Regions from separate parts of the Arthrobacter sp. 754 genome, predicted to be linked through region 2. Evidence: predicted binding sites of a transcription regulator. Region 2 holds the regulator's gene; the other holds the start of a gene.

Region 1 (9,534 bases), on a different contig from region 2:
GTGAACGAGGTGGGCACGCTGCTGCAGGCCGATGAAGACGGCACTATGATCAGGTCGCTGGTTTCGGGCCGCGTGATCTACCGTGAGACCATCCGCGCCGCGCTCCTGCGCCACATGGAGAAAGACCTTGGACCGCTCGCCTTTCCCCAGCTGCCCATCAGTCCGGTGCCCTTCACCGTGGCCGAATACTTCCCCGCCCCGTCCCACACCGGCTTCACCGACGACCGCCAACACGCCGTGTCGCTGGTCTACGTCATTCCGGTAACGGGCGAATGCGAGCCGCGCCAGGATGCCCTGGAACTGACATGGATGACACCCGAGGAAGTGCTCAGCCCCGATGTCCAGCTCGAGTTCAGCGGCGGCCGCGGCGCCCTCATCCGCCAGGCGCTGGCCTTCGCGGGAGTGGGCTTCTAAGCCCCGCGCGATCCCCGGGGTCCCCGACTTCCGGCCCCTGCCTTTGTAGACTGTAGGGCGGACCGCAAGAGAATTTAAGGACTTTGATGACCGAAACACCAGCCTCCCGGTACTACAGCGAACAGCAGGCTGGATCTCTGACCACCGGCGACCAGCTTCTCCTCCCGGATGGTGAACGGACCGCGGAAATCCAGCAGGTTGAGGTCCAGTCCGATGACTACGGCGCCCCCGCAGTGGTGCTGGCGAGCCTTTCCGGCGGCGGCACAGTGCGCATCGCCGCAGGCTCGGCCGTGAAGATCCTGGACACCACCGTCCATGACGAAACGCCCGACGCCGGCACGCAACTGTCCCTGGCTGTGGAACCCGCCGGAGGGGAACCCGCGGACGCCCCGGCGGCCCCCGCCGTCGTCGTACCTCCTCTGCCTGCCATCCCGCCCGCGGTGAGCGGGCCCTCCGCAGCCGACCTCGCACGCATCCCAACGCCGCAGGGCACCCCGGAAGCGGTGGTGGAGGCTGCCGCCGAAGCCCATCCGGATGCCGTCGGGGTGCTGCTGTTGGCGGACAAGCTGACCAAGGGCATCAACTTCAAGTCCGGGAGCTGCCTCAAGGACCTCAGCGACCTTGCCCACGAACTGTTCATCACCCTCAAGGACCCCGACGGTGCGCTGGCGGTGGCTGACCTGCTCAACGTCCTGCCGTTCGACGGAAACCCGGGCAGATGGGCGTCCGTGGAAGCATCGCTTGCCCTCTCCAGCTACATCTGCCGCCAGGACCGGCAGGAGGAACGCGCCGAGGTGTACGAAAAGATGCTGCGCGCTCCGGAGAGCCAGGAAACGGACCCGTTCAAGGCCCGGATGAACGCCAAGATCCGCCAGCGCTCCCTGAACGAGCCGAACCTGTACGACAAAGAAATCTTCCGCTCCATCGACAACTCGAACCACGAGGCCGAGCGGGAGTGGAGGCTGCTGCGCCTTGAGTCCCTGCTCTTCCTGCGGGCCCACGGCGGGTCCGAATCCATTGGCGACGGCGAACTCCAGCGCCGGATCAGCAACGAACTCGAGGCCGTCAGGGCCTGAGCTGCCGGGCTGAGGGCATTAGCCCCTACCCTTCGGCTGTGCCGGAGTTGTACATTCGGGCTATGACGAACAATCTGAGCGTAGTGATCAATGCTGATGCGCCGCAGGTTTGGACCATGCTGCGCGAACCGGCCAAAGTAGCGCAGTGGCACGGCTGGGAGGCCGATGAACTCGCGGCCGAGATCAATGAGATCTACTTCCATAAGGACGTGGTCGAAGCCCCGGACCACACCAGCCTGACCACCCACGGCGGGGACGTTTTCGACCTGAAGCCGGTGCCCGGCGGTACTTTGGTCAGTGTCACGCGGGCGGCCCTGGACCACAATTCGGAGTGGGCGGCCTGGGACGAGGACATCACGCAGGGCTGGCTGACCTTCCTCCAGCAACTCCGCTTCGCCCTGGAACACCACCCCCACGGCAAGAGGCACACCCTGTTCTTCGAGTTTCCGGGCACACCCGGCTCCGTCATCGAGAAACTGGGACTTGCGGACGTGCCCAAGCCCGGCGAGAAGTACGGACTGACGCTGGCCACCGGCGAGGAGATCACGGGCAAGGTCTGGTACCGCAGCAACCACCAGGTGGGGCTTACCGTCCACAGTTACGCGGAGCACGGCGACGGCCTGCTGATCGTGGCGGACCAGCCTGTCATCGAGAACATCAGGCCCCACGGCGGCGCCCTGGTGATCGCTTCCACGTACGATCTCGGCGCGCACAAGCTGGAGTCCATCAGCTCGCTCTGGGAGGGCTGGCGGACTGAGAACTACCCCGCAACGGAGGCGGCCCACTGAAGGATCGGCGCTGTTTGCTGACACACTGGAACCGTGCCAGCCAACCCTGCCTCTGCCCTGCCCGCCGCCGCGACGCCCCCTCCCGGGGCGGCTCCTGCGGCGGCTGCTGACCAGTCACAGTTTTCTTTCACCGTTGGCACCCGGCTGGCCGAGCGTTGCCCGCCGTCGTCCGCCCAGGAGGCCGCCAACGGCGGCGGGTTCCTGGGCCGTACGGGCACCATCACCACTCCGCACGGCGAGATCCGGACGCCCGCTTTCATCGCCGTCGGGACCAAGGCCACCGTGAAGTCCGTGTTGCCCGAATCCATGGCGGAACTCGGCGCGCAGGCGCTTCTGGCCAACGCCTACCACCTGTACCTGCAGCCGGGCGCGGATGTCCTTGACGAGGCCGGCGGGCTGGGCGCCTTCATGAACTGGTCCGGGCCCACCTTCACGGACTCCGGCGGGTTCCAGGTGATGAGCCTGGGCTCGGGTTTCAAGAAGGTCATTGACATGAAGACGATTGCTGCCGCGGGCGCGGCCGGACCCGACGACGCCGTGGCCCCCGGCAAGGAACGCCTCGCCCATATTGACGACGACGGCGTGTGGTTCAAGTCGCACCTGAACGGTGACCGGCACCGTTTCTCCCCGGAGATCTCCATGCGGGTCCAGCACCAGATCGGCGCTGACATCATGTTCGCCTTCGACGAGCTGACCACCCTCCAGAACTCCCGCGGCTACCAGGAAGAATCGCTGGAGCGCACCAGGCTCTGGGCCCTGCGCTGCCTCGAGGAGCATTTCCGGCTGACCTCGTCCCGGGTGGGCAAGCCGTACCAGGCCCTCTTCGGCGTCATCCAGGGCGCCCAGTACGAGGACCTGCGCCGCAAGGCCTGCAGGGACCTCGGCGCCATGGACTTCGACGGCTACGGGATCGGCGGGGCGCTGGAAAAGGAGAACCTGGGCACGATTGTCCGCTGGTGCAACGAGGAACTGCCGGAGGACAAGCCACGCCACCTGCTGGGCATCTCCGAACCGGACGACATCTTCACCGCCATCGAAAACGGCGCGGACACCTTTGACTGCGTCTCGCCCACCCGGGTGGCCCGCAACTCCGCGTTCTACACCCCCACCGGCCGGTACAACCTCTCCGGCGCCAAGTACAAGCGCGACTTCGGGCCGCTGCAGGAAGGGTGCGACTGCTACGCCTGCGCCAACTACTCCCGCGCGTACATCCACCACCTCTACAAGGCCAAGGAAATGCTCTCGGCCACGCTGATCTCCATCCACAACGAGCGCTTTGTGGTGAAGATGGTGGACGACGCCCGGCTGGCCATCGAGTCCGGCACCTTCTTCGACTTCAAAGCCGAGACCCTGGCGCAGTACTACTCCTGAGCGTGCGCCGCCTCTGGCCCCCTCCGCGCCATTTCGACGGTTCCCTGCGCACTCGACGGCTGCGAACATCGTGTGCGCAGGGAACCGTCGAACCGGGCTTGTCCACATACCAACTCCACGGTCTAGCCGCGGCCAGGGCGGCCGGCGGAGGCTGGGGCCCATGGCAAAGGAAACTACCCGCGGTCTTCCGGTTGGAGTGGGCCTGTGGCGGACCGGGCAGCTGCTGGAGGCAGGCCTCAACGCACGGGCCATCGCTGCATTGGTCCGGTCTCAGGAACTGGTGCGGCTCAGACGCGGCTGCTATATCCGCAGCAGCATCTGGGCGAATCAGAAGCCCTGGGTGCGGAGCCGCCAACTGATCGCCGCACATGCCCATGGAACGCTGACGACGTCGGGCGGCGGCTTTGTGTACAGCCACACCTCGGCCGCCCGGCTCCATGGGCTGTACCTGTGGGATGTCGACGATCTCGTCCACATCACGCAGCAGACATGCCCCTCGCGTGTATCCCACGGCAAAGACGTGGTGGCACACACGCGGACACTGGAGGCCGGAGCCGTCATCTTCGTGGATGGTCTGCCCTGCACGTCGCTGGAGCGGACCGTCGTGGATTGCTGCCTCATGCTGAACTACAGGCAGTCCTTGATCTTGATGGACCACGGTTTGCGGAAGGGCGCGGATGTGGAGAAGCTGCGGACCATGTGCTCTGCATTGGCTGGAAGGAACGGAGTCCTGGCACTTCGCCGGGCCATCGAAAACAGCGATGCCCGGTCCGAATCTCCTGGCGAAACGCTCTCCCGCGAGCTTCTCCAACGGCTCTGCATCGAGCAGCCTGAACTTCAGGTGGTCGTAAGGTCGGCGGAGGGCCAGCACCGCCTTGACTTCGCCTGGCGGGACAGGAAAGTGGCCTTGGAATTTGACGGCAAGGTGAAGTACTTCGACTACCAGCCCACGGACGAGGCCATCTTCGCCGAACGCCAGCGCGAAAAGGCCTTGATGGCCCTCGGCTGGACCTTCATCCGGGTCGAGTGGAAACACCTCTTCCGCGAACAGGAGTTCAAGATGACCGTGCTCCAGGCCCTCCGGAGGCAAGCAGCAGCCTAGGGTCCGTCCATTTCGCTGGTTCCCTGCACACTCGACGTCGGCGAACGTCGTGTGCGCAGGGAACCGTCGAAACGGAGCGGCGGCAGGGTTAGGCAGCAGTTACGCGGCGTTCGTCACGGCCGAGGTCGGTACGCCGTAGCTCGGTTCGCGCTTCTTGATCCAGCCGATCACCAAGGACGTCACCGGCACGAACAGGAACTCCACGAGGGTTTTGTAGACGAAGCCCACCACCACGTAGTTCACGAACATGCCGAAGTCTGTGATGCCGATGACGGAGGCGGCGATGCTGCAGAAGATCAGGGTGTCCACGAACTCGCCGGCGACGGACGAGCCCATGATGCGCGCCCACAGGGACTTCTCCCCGGTGCGGGCCTTCATCTTCACCAGGATCCACGAGTTGATGGTCTGGCCCGCGAGGAACGCCAGCAGCGAGGCGAGGACAATCTGCGGAACCGGGCCAAGCGCGCCCTCGAGGGCAGCCTGCTTGGATGTGCCGAACTCATCGTCGAAGCCGGGCAGGGCAATGATGATCCAGTAGCAGACGGAGGCGAAGACCGACAATGCGAAGGTGGTGAAAATGGCTTTGCGGGCCACCTTGAAGCCGTAGACCTCGCTGATCACATCGCCAAGGATGTAGGCCAAGGGGAACAGGAAGAACCCGCCGTCGGTGATGATCGGGCCGATCGCCACACCCTTGGATGCGCCGATGTTGGACAGGATCAGCACTACGGCCATAACGGCCAGCATGATGCCGAAGTAGGGCGATCCGATGGATGCGAATTTCGGCGCCGTCCGTGCGGAGTCGGCGAGGTTCAGGGCGTCAGGGCCTGAGGGCGAAGGCATGGGGATTCCGTTTCGTAGTGGTTCGCTCGGGTCTGCGCACCATCCAGGGGATCGTGCGTGACACCGGCTGTATTAGCACTGTCACGCCATTCTCCCACCGAACAGGCGCAACCATGTTCTGAACATGTTCAGTTCCGTGGCATGTCCGGATGGCAGGATGGAACCATGACTTTCGCTTCAACTGACTCCCAGTCCCCAGCCGATACTCCCGCCCTTGCTCCCGCGGTCGTCCTGACTATTGCGGGCTCCGAAGCCACGGGCGGCGCCGGCGCCCAAGCCGATCTGAAGACGTTCCAGGAGTTGGGCGTCTTCGGCATCGCCAACCTGACGTGCATCGTTTCGTTCAATCCGAACGACAACTGGAACCACCGCTTTGTGCCGGTGGACCAGCAGGTAATCGCGGACCAGCTGGAAGCCACGACGGCGGCGTATGGGCCGGTCCTGGACGCGGTGAAGATCGGCATGCTGGGCAGCCCTGCGACCATCAGCACCGTTGCGGACGCTCTTTCGGGCGCAGGTTTCCGCCATGTGGTCCTGGATCCGGTGCTCATCTGCAAGGGCCAGGAGCCAGGCCATGCGCTGGACACCGACCTTGCCCTGAAGGCCCAGATCCTGCCGCTGGCCACGTTCGTCACGCCCAACCACTTCGAGGCGGAGTCGCTGTCCGGCCTGGCGATCACCGACGTCGAGTCCCTCAAAACCGCAGCCATCCGCATCCACGAGCTCAGCGGCGCCGCAGTACTCGCCAAGGGCGGCGTTCGGCTGGCAGGCCCTGACGCCGTCGACGTCTACTACGACGGCGAGACCCTCGAGGTCCTCAGCGTGCCCAAGGTGGGCGAGGTTGCCGTGTCCGGTGCAGGCTGCTCACTTGCCGCGGCAGTGACGGCCGAGCTGGCCAAAGGCGCCACGCCGCTGGAGGCAGCCCGGACCGCCAAGGCCTTCGTCACCGCCGGCATCCGCAACCGGGTTGCCTCGGACGCCCCGTTCGATGCCCTCTGGCAGGGCGGCGCCCGCTAAAAGCCAGCCCGCACCCTCTGGCACTTCCTGCAGGATTTTCCCAAACCCTCTGGCCACCGGGCGCCCCCTAAACAGCGTCAGGAGCGGGGGTCGGCCACGATTCCCATGAACAGCGGCAGGCCGGTCTCCACGTGCACGATCTGGTAGTGGAACGGCCGGTCGAAGTCGATGGTCCGATCGGGTTCCGGCGGTGCGCTGGTGGCCATTCCGTTGATCTGGGTGACGGCGGCGGCAACAGTACCTTTTTCCGCCACGGTGATGTTCGCAGCCTGGGCGGCCTGGGTGATCATCATCTGCGGCTGGATGTTGTTGAAGTCCTCAGTGGTGTTCAGGGTCCTGACGAGTCCCATGGACCCAAAGACCTTCCGCAGGTCAAAGCTTGATTCGTGGTCCCAGCGGGGCAGCTGGATCTGCACTGACTCCAGCTGGGCCGCGTCAAAGGCGTCCGCGATTTCCGCGAGTTGCTCCGCGTCGAACGCTGCGGCGGCGGGGCGGTCCGCGGGGTTGGTCCCGGCGCCCGGCAACACTAACCGCATGACGAAACCGTCAGCGTAGGGCAGGTCCACGCCGCTCCAACCAGCCCCCTCCGCGTACTTCATCCCAAGCTCGTTATGCATGGCGGGCACGTCGATTTCCTCCCCGGCGGAGGTGGTAAACGGCAGATCGGAGGTGGCATTCGGATCGAATGGATCGCTCCAGGCGGAGGCGAAGTACAGGGAATTGAGCAGGCTGAAGGTGTTGTCCGGATCGTACTTTGCCGGGGCCTCCTTGATCCGGCCGCCCGTGTTCCGGTTCACCCAGGCGTCGATGGCCGGTTTCGTGGCACCCTCATTGCTGAAGTCCACCGGATAGACGCCGGTCCCATAATGCCGGGCCAAAGTCTCCAGGAACGAAGCCCCCGTGGGAACGTCCTTGTCCACAAACAGCCCGTTGGCGGCGTGCATGACCGGCTTCCGCGGCGGGTTGTCCTCGTCCACCGCACCGGGGTCGCCGTCGAACTTCTCGAGTAGGCCGAGCACAGCGTTCATTGCTTCATCGCGATTGTCCGCGGGAAACTTCAGGACGCTGTCCATCTCAGCCGCCGTCTCGCCGGACGCTGCCGCCCGGAGCATCGACAGGGCAATCAGCAGGCTCGCGGGCGAGGACACCACGTTCCCCCTGGAGCCGTCGCCGGCGTCGGCCAGCAGCGCCTCGCCGAGCCGGAAGGCGGACGCCCGGAAGGAACGCAGCTCGGCGGCGTACGCCGCGCGGTCCACCGAAACCCGTTCCACGCCGTCGGCCGTCAGCAGCTCCGGCGGGGGCGACGCCGCCGAACACGCGGTGAGTGCCGCCAGTGCACCGGCGGTCGCGGCTCTGGCCGCGCGGAATGTCCTCATTTTCTCCCCCTGATTTATGGCTGGCCGACGTCGGGCGGGACTCCGCCTGCTTCTCGAGTCAACCAGCCTGCCCGCCGCAGGACGATGCCCGTAGGGTCACGGTTTGCCGTCGTTTCGGTCTCGGAAACGGACGACGGCGGACTCACGCCGCGGGCCGCGCGAAGCTAGCTTCGGGGAATGTTCCGCAGGTTGCTCCGTGCCATGCTGACCGCTTCCCCGGCTCCCCGGTTCAGGACCACCTTGGACATGGCGGTGGCGAAGCCCAGGACCTGTGACCCCGAGATCTTCGGCGGGAGGGACAGGGCCAAGGGATCCGTCACCAGCTCCACCAGCGACGGGCCCGGATGCGCGAACGCTTCGCGGTACGCCTCTTCGATGCGGGCTGGGTCGGTGACACGGACCGCATGGAAGCCCAGCGCCCGGGCAACGGCGGCGTAGTCGGCGTCGGGCACATCCACGCCAAAGTCCGGCAGCCCGTCCACAAGCATTTCCAGCTTCACCATGCCCAGCGTGGAATTGTTGAACACCACCACGTTGACGGGCAGTTTGTGGGCGGCCACCGTGATGAGCTCCCCGAGGAGCATCGACAGTCCGCCGTCCCCGGAAACCGAGATGACCTGGCGCCCGGGATAGGCCAATTGCGCTCCGATGGCATGGGGCAGCGCGTTGGCCATCGAGCCATGGAGGAAGGATCCGATCAGCCTGCGGGTCCCCAGCGGGTTGATGTACCGGGCGGTCCAGACGTTGCACATTCCGGTATCGGCCGTGAAGATGGCGTCCTCCGCGGCGATCTGGTCCAGCAACGAGGCGGCGTACTCGGGGTGGATGGGTTGCTTCTTCTCCACCTTGCGCGTGTAGGCGCCCACGGCCTTGTTCATCAGGCGGTCGTGCTTCCTGAGCATCCGGTCCAGGAAACGCCGGCTCTTCTTCTGCGTCAACAGGGGCATCAGTGCGGCGAGGGTGGGCAGCACGTCGCCATGGACGGCAACGTCGACGTCGGTCCGCCGGCCGAGCTTGTGCGCGGCCCGGTCTACCTGGGCGGTCCGGGTCCCGGGAAGGAACTGGTCGTACGGGAAGTCGGTGCCCAGCAGGACAAGCAGGTCGGCATCCTCGATACCCTCGGCCGCGGCGCCGTAGCCCAGCAGGCCCGTCATCCCGATGTCGTACGGGTTGTCATACTGCATGAAATCCTTGCCGCGGAGCGTGTGGCCGATCGGGGCGTGGATCCGTTCGGCCAGGGCAATGACCTCGTCATGGGCGCCCTGCACGCCGGCCCCGGCAAAGATGGCCACCTTGCCGGCCCCGTTGATGGCCTCGGCGAGGTCCCTGACGCTTGCCTGGTCCGGGACCAGGCGCGCGGGCCGGAACGTCGCGGGCAGCGGCGTTTCACCGACCGCATCCAGCCCGGCGATGTCGCCCGGAAGAGTGACGACGGCGACTCCACCGAGGCCGAGGGCGTGCTGGATCGCGCTGTGCATCACCCGAGGAGCCTGCTCGGCGGTGCTGATCATCTCCGAATAGACGGAGCATTCGTTGAAGAGCCGGTC
Region 2 (9,534 bases):
CACCTGGGCGGTGGACTACGGCCTGGTCAACGCCAAAGGCGCGCTCACCGCGCAGCCGTACAGCTACCGCGATGACCGCAGCCGCGCCGCCGTCGCACCCGTCCACAAAAGACTGGACCCGGCCCGCCTCTACGGCACTACCGGGCTGCAGTTCCTGCAGTTCAACACCCTGTATCAGCTGGCCACCGAGCCGGACCTGGCCGGGCTGCAGGCGCTTCTGATCCCGGACCTGATCGCCTTCCTCCTGACCGGGCAGCGCCGCACCGAGTCCACCAACGCCTCCACCACCGGCCTGTTCGACGCCGTGGCAGGGGAGTGGGCCACGGAATTCCTCAGCGCCCTGGGCCTGCCCACAAAGCTGTTCCCACCGCTGATCGAACCCGGCGAAACCGTCGGCACCCTGCTGCCGGAGATCGCGTCCCGCATTGGCCTGCCCGCCGGCACGAACGTGGTGGCCGTCGGCTCGCACGACACCGCGTCCGCCGTCGCCGCCGTCCCCGCCCAGGAGAGCAACTTCGCCTACATCTCCTCCGGCACCTGGTCCCTGGTGGGGTTGGAGCTGAAGCACCCGGTCCTGACCGAGGCCAGCCGGGCAGCGAATTTCACCAACGAACGCGGCGTGGACGGCACCATCCGCTACCTCCGCAACATGGGCGGCCTCTGGCTGCTCACCGAATGCCAGCGGACCTGGGCAGCCGAGGGCTTCACCCCGGAACTGACAGCGCTGCTGACCGCCGCCGCGGCACTGCCCCCGGGCGGGCCGCAGATCAACCCCGACGATCCCTACTTCATCGCCCCGGACAACATGCCGGAGCGGATCCGCTCCGCGGCCCGCCGCACCGGAGACATCCTGCCGGATGACCCCGCGGCAATTACCCGCTGCATCATGGACAGCCTCGCCGCCGGCTACGCCCGCACCATCCGCGACGCCGAACGCCTCGCCGACCAGCCGGTCGACGTGGTCCATGTAGTAGGAGGCGGCTCACAGAACCGGCTGCTCTGCCAGCTCACAGCCGACGCCACCGGCAAACGCGTCGTGGCAGGACCAGTCGAAGCCACAGCCCTCGGCAACATCCTGGTCCAGGCCCGCACCGCCGGGCACGTCACCGGAGGGCTCAAGGAAATGCGGGAACTGGTGGTCAACAGCCACGCGCTGCAAACGTTCACGCCGCAGCTCGCCCGGCTCTAGACTCTTTTCGTCTTTAGAAAGGACCCCGCCCTCCCATGCCCCTCTTCGACCTCCCCCTTGACCAGCTGCGCGATTACACCTCGGCCGTCACCCCGCCCGCTGACCTGCAGGCCTTCTGGGACAGCACCATTGACGAGGCCCGCGCATTCCCGCTGAAAGCCATCTTCGAGCCGGTGGAGAACTACCTGACCGTCATCGACACGTTCGACGTCACGTTCAACGGCTACGGCGGGGCGCCAATCAAAGGCTGGCTCCACCTCCCGGCGAACCGTGCCCCCGGAACCCCGCTCCCCGTCGTCGTTCATTACGTGGGCTACTCGGGCGGGCGCGGACTGGTCAACCAGGACACCAAATGGGCCCAGGCCGGGTACGCGCAGTTCATCATGGACACCAGGGGGCAGGGGTACGGCGGGACGCTCGGCAACACCCCTGACCCGCATCCGTCCGCGGGCGAGGTGAACTATGCCGGCCTGATGACCAGGGGAGTGGGCAGCCGCGAGGACTATTACTACCGCCGGGTCTACGTGGACGCCTTCCGCGCGGTGGAAGCCGCCCAGTCGCACCCGGAGGTGGACTCCTCACGCGTGGTCCTCGCCGGCGTCAGCCAGGGCGGCGGCATCGTTGTGGCCACAGCCGGGCTGGTGGCCGGAAGGCTCGACGGCGTGATCGCCGCGCTGCCCGACGTCCCCTTCCTGCAGGACTTCCCACGCGCCACCGACATCACGCCCAGGGGCCCCTACCCCGAGATCGCGGCCTTCCTGGCCCGGCACCGTGAACGGTACGAGCCCATCCTGGACGTGCTGAACTACTTCGACGGCGTCAACCTGGCCCGCTGGGCCACGGTACCCGCCCTGTACTCAGCGGCGCAGATGGACGATATCTGCCCGCCGTCCACCGTTTTCGCCAGCTTTAACGCCTACGGGGCAGGAGCCGGCGGCGCGTCAGGGACCGGGGCCGCCAAGGACATCGAGGTCTACCGGTTCAACAACCACGAGGGCGGCCAGGAGCACCACTGGATTAAGCAGTTGCAGTTCCTCCGCAAGCTCCTGGGCTGAGCCTGTGTGACGCCGCCACCTGGCCGGATTTTGCCCGGGACGCGGGGCGTGGTTATGGTGTGGCTATGACAAACCGTTGGTATGCGTATTTTTCGTTGGCTCTGGAGGGGCCCGCGTCTAACTGACACGCATCCAATCACCTTCAGAGCCAACAGGGCAGAGATCATTCTCTGCCCTTCGCCATTTCCCGGCGGGTTCTGAATTCGGGCCCGCTTCCTCTCCGGAACAGGACCCCACATGAGCACCGCACCAGCCATCACCGCCACTCCCGCCGACGCACAGGCAGGCGCAGCTGCAGCCAAATCCACGTCCAACCTGCGTGTCAGTGAATTCACGCCCCTGCCCACGCCCCAGGAACTCATCGCCGAGCTGCCGCTGGACGCCCGTGTGACGGACGTCGTCGAACGCGGCCGCGATGAGGTCCGCGCCATCATGGACGGCGTGGACGACCGGCTGCTGGTCATCGTGGGGCCCTGCTCCATCCACGATCCCAAAGCTGGCCTGGAGTACGCCCGCCGGCTGGTGAGCCAAGCGGAGAAGCACAAGGAAGACCTCCTGATCGTGATGCGGGCGTACTTCGAAAAGCCGCGCACCACCGTGGGCTGGAAGGGCCTGATCAACGATCCGCGCCTGGACGGCAGCCACGACATGGAAACCGGGCTCCGGGCCGCACGCCGGTTCCTCCAGCAGGTCACCGCCCTCGGACTGCCCACCGCCACCGAATTCCTCGAGCCCATCAGCCCCCAGTACATGGCAGACCTGATCTCATGGGGAGCAATCGGAGCCCGCACCACCGAAAGCCAGATCCACCGCCAGCTGGCCTCCGGCCTGTCCATGCCCATCGGCTTCAAGAACGGGACCGACGGCGACCTGCAGGTGGCGATCGACGCCTGCGGTGCCGCCGGCGCCGCCCAGGCTTTCCTGGGGATCGACGGCGAGGGCCGGGCAGCGCTGGTGGCCACGGCCGGAAATCCGGACACCCACGTGATCCTCCGTGGCGGACGCAAGGGGCCCAACTACTCGGCTGCCGACGTCGAAAGCGCCTCCGCCAAGCTCACTGCAAAGGCGCTGAACCCCCGGCTTATCGTGGACGCCAGCCACGCCAACAGCGGCAAGAGTCACCACCGGCAGGCGGAAGTGGCCTTGGAGATCGGTGCCCAACTGGAGGACGGGGGCCAGTCGGCACACGCCATCGCAGGGGTCATGCTGGAGAGCTTCCTGGTGGGCGGGGCCCAGAACCTGGACGTCGCCGAACATGCGGCCGGACAGTCCGAACTGGTCTACGGGCAGAGCGTCACCGACGCGTGCATGGACTGGGACGTGTCTGTTTCGGTCCTCAACCAGCTGGCAGCCTCCGCGCGGAAGCGACGGTCGGCGGAATGATTGCCCGCAATACTTTCACTACAGCCCCATGAACCTCTAGAGTATCTATCACATGGTTGGTGGATGGCTCAGCATCGGCACACCGCAATGGAACACAGCTGGGGTCAATGCACGTCATCCGTCAGCAAAGGAATAGGGAAATGTCCGCAGAACAGAACTTCTCGAACGCGAAGTTCCTGACCGTCGCCGAAGTGGCCGAGGTCATGCGCGTCTCCAAAATGACCGTTTACCGGTTGGTCCATTCCGGGGAAATGCCTGCAGTGCGTTTCGGCCGGTCGTACCGCGTGCCGGAGAGCGCCGTCGAACAGTACCTTAAGGGTGCTGTCGTGGACGGCCACTCCGAAACCGCCTGATCAGCACCGACGCGGATCAGGCAACAGGCACCGCACACAAGTCGCTGGTTTTCGGCCCTGGAAGGCCGCGGTCAGTAGGCGCCGCAAAGAAGCGGTACCCTGTTAAGGAACGTTTTACGTCATTGTAAGAATCTGTCAGTTGTTTCAGTCTGTAGCTCTGCTCACGGACCAGTTCCATCAGACAGGTACTGCATCTAGTTTGTGAGGAACTTTCGTGGGTTCAGTTATTAAGAAGCGTCGCAAGCGTATGGCCAAGAAGAAGCACCGCAAGCTGCTTCGCAAGACCCGTCACCAGCGCCGCAATAAGAAGTAGAGATACCTCTCTCAGCGCGAAATGCCCGTTGCCTTCCGAGGCGGCGGGCATTTTTGTTTGTCTGCCCGGCAACGGCGCTTCGCCGTCGCTTAGACACCACCGATAGGCGGCCCGGCGGTCGCTGAGCGACCTCTGTCCCGCGATCGGCGGCGATGCGCTCCTACGCGAACCACCGCGGCCGGGCAAGGCCGACTAGGCCCGGGGTCCGCGGATTCGGGCGAAGCCGCGCCAGAGGCCGTAAACGGCGCCGCAGGCTGTGGCCGCCTTGAGCCCCAGGGTGGCGGCGCGGCGGCCTGAACGGAAATCATAGACCGGCCAGTTGTTGTCACGGGCGTGGCGGCGGAGCCTGGCGTCCGGGTTGATGGCCACCGGGTGCCCCACGAGGGTCAGCAGCGGGATGTCGTTGTATGAGTCGCTGTAGGCCCAGCACCGCTTCAGGTCCAGGCCCTCGGCGTCGGCGAGCTCCTGGACGGCTACGGCCTTGGCCGAGCCATGGAGGATGTCGCCCACCAGCCGGCCGGTATACATGCCGTTGGCGATCTCGCCCACGGTGCCCAGCGCACCGGTGAGGCCAAGCCGGGTGGAGATGACGGCGGCAACCTCGATGGGGGTCCCCGTAACCAGCCAGACGCGCCGGCCCACGCGGAGGTGCTGCTGCGCCAGGGCCTTGGCTCCGGGCCAGATCCTGGAGGCAATCATCTCGTCATAGACCTCTTCGCCCAGCGCCTTGACGTCCTCCACGGTGATGCCCTCGGCAAGGGTGAGGGCAGAATCGCGGACGGCGTGAACGTCATCCATGTTTTCGCCGCGGGCCACAAACTTGAACTGCTTCCAGGCGAATCCGGCAGCCTGCATCAGGGTGAAGGCGCCGCGCTGGTGCATCTTCCGGGCCACGTGGAACAGGCTGGCGCCCCGCATGAGGGTGTTGTCGACGTCGAAGAAGGCGGCTTCAGCGGTCTGCGGCAACGCATCCGGCTGCGTGAGCACAGCGACGTACATCTCCTCGGGCATGTCCACGAGTCTAGTCAATGCCCGGGACGCCGCCGGCCGCCCCGCGGTCCCGCCCAAAGGGGGATACGGTTAAAGCATGGCAAAACCGGAGATAGTGCTCATCACCAAAGCCGACTGTCACCTGTGCGCAGACGCCCGCGACGCCGTCGAACGGGTAACTGCCGCCCTGGGACTTGGGTGGACGGAGCAGTCGGTGGACCAGTTGCCGGAACTGCGGGAGCGGTACGCCGAGGAAATTCCGGTGCTCCTGGTGGACGGGGTCCAGCGCGACTTCTGGAAGATTGACGAAATCCGGCTTGAACGGGTCCTGCAACGTGCCATGGCCCGGTAAGAGGGCGGTTACGCAGGATGGCCCCGGCTTTGTTGGCACCGGCGGCGGGGCTCTAGAGTGGAGGCACAACGCGATGGGATGGAGGGGAAAGTGACTTCACTGGACTCGTTCCCGGTGGTTCCCGCAGCTGTGTCCCCAGCCGGGACGGTGCATAGCCCTGACCCCGCCAAACAGATTCCGCCGGCGGCAGTGGCCCGGCTGACCATCTACCTGCGCGCACTGAACACCCTGCTTTCGGAGGGGGTGGAGCGGGTATCTTCGGAGTCCCTGGCGGAAGCATCCGGCGTCAGCTCCTCAACCCTCCGCAAGGACCTTTCCCACGTTGGCTCTTACGGCACACGTGGAGTCGGCTACGAAGTGCAGTACCTGAGCCGCCACATTTCCGCCGCCCTCGGACTGACCCACGACTGGAAGGTCGCCATTGTCGGCGCCGGCAACCTGGGCAAGGCCCTCGCCCGCTACGGCGGATTCGAGTCCAGGGGCTTCGACGTCGTGGCAATATTCGACGCCGACCAGATGGTGGTGGGCAATGAAGTGGGCTGGCTGCGGGTGAGTGACGTTGCAGACCTCGAAACAGTCCTGCACCGCACCGGCGCAAACATGGTGGTCCTGGCACTGCCCGCCGCAGTGGCGCAGAAGATCTGCGACCGCGTGGTGGCCGCTGGTGTCCACAGCATCCTGAGTTTCGCCCCCGTGATGCTGCAGGTGCCGGACGGCGTCAACCTCCGCAAGGTGGACATGGCCACCGAACTGCAGATTCTGGCCTACCACGCACAACGGGCGCAGACCCCGGAACAGACCGCCTAGGTCCGCCCGGCACTGCCCCAGACGCTCTGGCAGATCCTGCAGCTATTCCCCAAACGCTCTTTCACTCCCTGTCGCCCAAACCACGACGCTCTATCACTTTCCTCAAGAGAGTGATAGAGCGTTAGGGCTTTTCCTGCAGGAAGTGAAAGAGCGTCACTGTTTTTCTTGCAGGTTGTGCCAGAGCGTCTGGAGTGGGGTGGGGCTTACTGGCCGTAGGGGTTGCCCGGAGTGCCGTAGGGGTTCGCGAACGGCTGCTGCGGGCGGAAGTACGGGGCCGCGGCGGGCAGGTACAGCAGGACGATTGCGACGATCCCTGCCAGCGTTCCCAGAGTGGCAAGGCTAGGCACCTGGAAGAGGCTGAAGACGGACAATGCGGCAAAAACCGTCCCCAGGATCCGGGCCCAGTTCTTGCCCTTGCGGATGAAGATGGCCACCAGGGCGTAGAGTGCAGCGCCGATGATGGCAAAGACCACGAGCGTTCCGGCGATCACTCCGCGGAGGTCGTCGTACGTTACGTCCGCGCCTGCGCCGCCGCTGCTGCGCATGGTGTCCTCGAACGTGCTCCGCATCCGTGGATCGTCGAGGGAACCGATGCCCAGGAGCATGGAAATGACGAAGATGGCGGCGGAAGCAATCAGCAGCCAGAACGAGATGTTAACCAGCTGCGGAACCCCGGCGGATCCCGAGGCCTGGGGCATTTCGGAGGGGTACTGGGCGTAGGGGGACTGGCCATACGGCTGCTGGCCGTATGCCGGCGGCTGCGGTGCGTTCTGGCCGTACTGCGGCGCGTTCTGCCCGTACTGCGGTGCGTTTTGCCCGTACTGCGGTGCATTCTGCCCGAACTGGGGCGCGTTCTGCCCGTACTGCGGGGCAGCCGGGGGAGTCGGCTGCCCAAACTGCGGGCTGTTCTCGCCGTAGCGGGGAGCCGGCGGCTGGTTGCCGGGCTCGGGTTCATTCGGAACGGGAGGCGGGACGGAGGGGGTGCTCATGAGCGGTCCTTTGCAGGTCGGATATCAGTTCGGCTGCTGGGTACAGTCAACTGGCCCTGCCCCCAGTACGGCTTACCTCCACCGTACCTCCGGCGGGTCCCGCAGCGTGCCATTGCGGCGCAGTTTTCGCACCTCAGACGGTTGCCAGGCGTTCCGGGCCACCTCCGGTGCACCGCACGTTCATGTGGCGTTCGGAAACCGCCGGTAAGCGGGACCCAAAACGGGACCCAAACACAGAACCCCGGCCGCCAGGATCCCTAGGGAAGCCTGGCGGCCGGGGTTCTGTCAGAACGGAAGAACTATGCTGCGGGGGCGATGAACGCCAGCTCCAGGTTGATGGCAACCTTGTCACTGACCAGCACGCCGCCGGCTTCCAGTACGGCGTTCCAGGTCAGACCGAAGTCCTTGCGGCTGATGGTGGTCTCGGCGGAAACGCCGGCGCGGGTCATGCCGAACGGGTCCACGGCAACGCCGTTGAACTCGGTCTCGAGCGAAACGGGACGGGTGACGCCCTTGATGGTGAGGTCGCCGGTCAGCTCGTAGCTGTTGCCCTTGGCTACGAGGCCGTTGGAGACGAAGGAGATTTCCGGGAACTTCTCGACGTCGAAGAAGTCTTCGCCGCGGACGTGGCCGTCACGGTTGACGTCGCCGGAGTCGAAGCTGGCGGTCTGGATGGTGGCGTTGATCTTGGAATCGGCCACGTTCTCGGCGAGGTCCAAGGTTGCTGCTGCATCCTTGAACTGGCCGCGGACCTTGCTGATGCCTGCGTGCCGGACGGTGAAGGCGATCTCACTGTGCGAGTTGTCGAGGGTCCAGGTGCCGGTGGTGACGTCTGCGGGAAGAGCCATGGTGTTTCTCCTTGATTTTGTCGGGTAGTACTTCCGGATAGGTTGATGCTTCATCAGTTGAAATATCAACTATCCGCTGCATCTACTATAAACATGCATTTGCATGTTTGTCACCCCCATCCGGAACATTTTTCAAAAACTTTCAGTTCTACTCGGTGTAGAAGATTTCGGATCGCACGCCATCTTTGAGAAACTGGTAAACATGCCCCAAGCCACTGTCCATCTGCTCCGCCACGGCGAAGTCCATAATCCCGACGGCGTTCTGTACGGCAGGCTGCCCGAATTCCACCTCTCCGAGCTGGGCCGGGAGATGGCGCAGACCCTCGCCGCGCACTTCAGCGAGCGTGCCGCCCGGGGTGCCCGGATCGTTTACCTTGCCGCGTCGCCGCTGGTCAGGGCACAGGAGACCGCCGCACCCACCGCCGAGGCGCTGCACCTTGAGGTCCACACCGATGAACGCATCATCGAGGCGGAGAACTACTTCCAGGGCATGAAGGTCACGAAGGCGGAACTCCGCAAGCCCAAGCACTGGCCGCACCTGGTGAACCCGCTCAGGCCGTCCTGGGGTGAGCCCTACAAGGCACAGGCAGCCCGTGTCCAGGCAGCTGTCCAGGATGCGCGGCTCCGTGCCATCGAGCTGGCTGAGGGTGACTTTGGAACCCACGGGCCCGAGGCCATCATGGTCAGCCATCAGCTGCCCATCTGGGCCACCCGGCTCAGTGCCGAGGGCCGCCCGCTGTGGCATGACCCGCGCAAGCGCGAGTGCACGCTGACCTCCATCACGTCCCTGGTGTTCGACGCCGACGGCTCCCTCCTGCGCGTTGAGTACAGTGAGCCCGCTGCCGCCCTTCTCCCCGGTGCCGCCACCACCCCCGGAGCCTGATCGTGACAACAGGACCCAACACGCCCCGCCAAACGGCCTCCCGCCGCAGCGTCCTCGCTGCAGGGGGAGCGGCGCTGACCGCCCTCACGTTGGGGCTGTCCGGCTGCGCGCAGGAGGATGCGCTGGCCCAGCAGGCCAAGGCCGGAGACAACAAAAACTATGTTGCCGGCGACGGCTCAGTGACGGAGTTTGCCGCGGCTGACCGCAAGGCCGCCATCGCAGTCAATGGCACCCTTTTCAACGGGACGGCCGTCACCCCCGCAGACTTCCAGGGCAAGGTCACGGTCCTGAACTTCTGGTTCGCCGCCTGTGCTCCGTGCCGCGTGGAGGCCCCCATCCTCGAAGAGCTGCACCAGGAATTCAAGGCCCAGG

What was found. Region 2 encodes Rex, which represses fermentation and respiration genes when NADH is low (regulators of the CRP and FNR family bind a similar motif). Its sites were predicted from a motif close to CTTGTGAANNNNTTCACAAG; they were not measured.
Region 1: the regulator Rex is predicted to act here: its motif matches at 5,710-5,729, upstream of ABIA70_RS12680 (queuosine precursor transporter).

The regions. Positions count from the first base shown of each region.
Region 1 is NZ_JBEPSC010000004.1:122,749-132,282, forward strand. It holds gene ABIA70_RS12655 (NUDIX hydrolase family protein) at 1-414, shown strand, start outside; gene ABIA70_RS12660 (DUF6707 family protein) at 501-1,490, shown strand; gene ABIA70_RS12665 (SRPBCC family protein) at 1,553-2,278, shown strand; gene tgt (tRNA guanosine(34) transglycosylase Tgt) at 2,312-3,649, shown strand; gene ABIA70_RS12675 (hypothetical protein) at 3,810-4,751, shown strand; gene ABIA70_RS12680 (queuosine precursor transporter) at 4,851-5,594, opposite strand; gene ABIA70_RS12685 (hydroxymethylpyrimidine/phosphomethylpyrimidine kinase) at 5,760-6,611, shown strand; gene ABIA70_RS12690 (serpin family protein) at 6,689-7,987, opposite strand; gene ABIA70_RS12695 (pyruvate dehydrogenase) at 8,152-9,534, opposite strand, start outside.
Region 2 is NZ_JBEPSC010000001.1:1,137,147-1,146,680, reverse strand. It holds gene ABIA70_RS05455 (rhamnulokinase) at 1-1,189, shown strand, start outside; gene ABIA70_RS05450 (acetylxylan esterase) at 1,225-2,244, shown strand; gene ABIA70_RS05445 (3-deoxy-7-phosphoheptulonate synthase) at 2,482-3,627, shown strand; gene ABIA70_RS05440 (helix-turn-helix domain-containing protein) at 3,768-3,980, shown strand; gene ABIA70_RS05435 (30S ribosomal protein bS22) at 4,195-4,293, shown strand; gene ABIA70_RS05430 (HAD family hydrolase) at 4,486-5,304, opposite strand; gene ABIA70_RS05425 (glutaredoxin family protein) at 5,381-5,635, shown strand; gene ABIA70_RS05420 (redox-sensing transcriptional repressor Rex) at 5,726-6,442, shown strand; gene ABIA70_RS05415 (heme-copper oxidase family protein) at 6,646-7,431, opposite strand; gene ABIA70_RS05410 (YceI family protein) at 7,731-8,279, opposite strand; gene ABIA70_RS05405 (histidine phosphatase family protein) at 8,482-9,162, shown strand; gene ABIA70_RS05400 (TlpA family protein disulfide reductase) at 9,165-9,534, shown strand, end outside.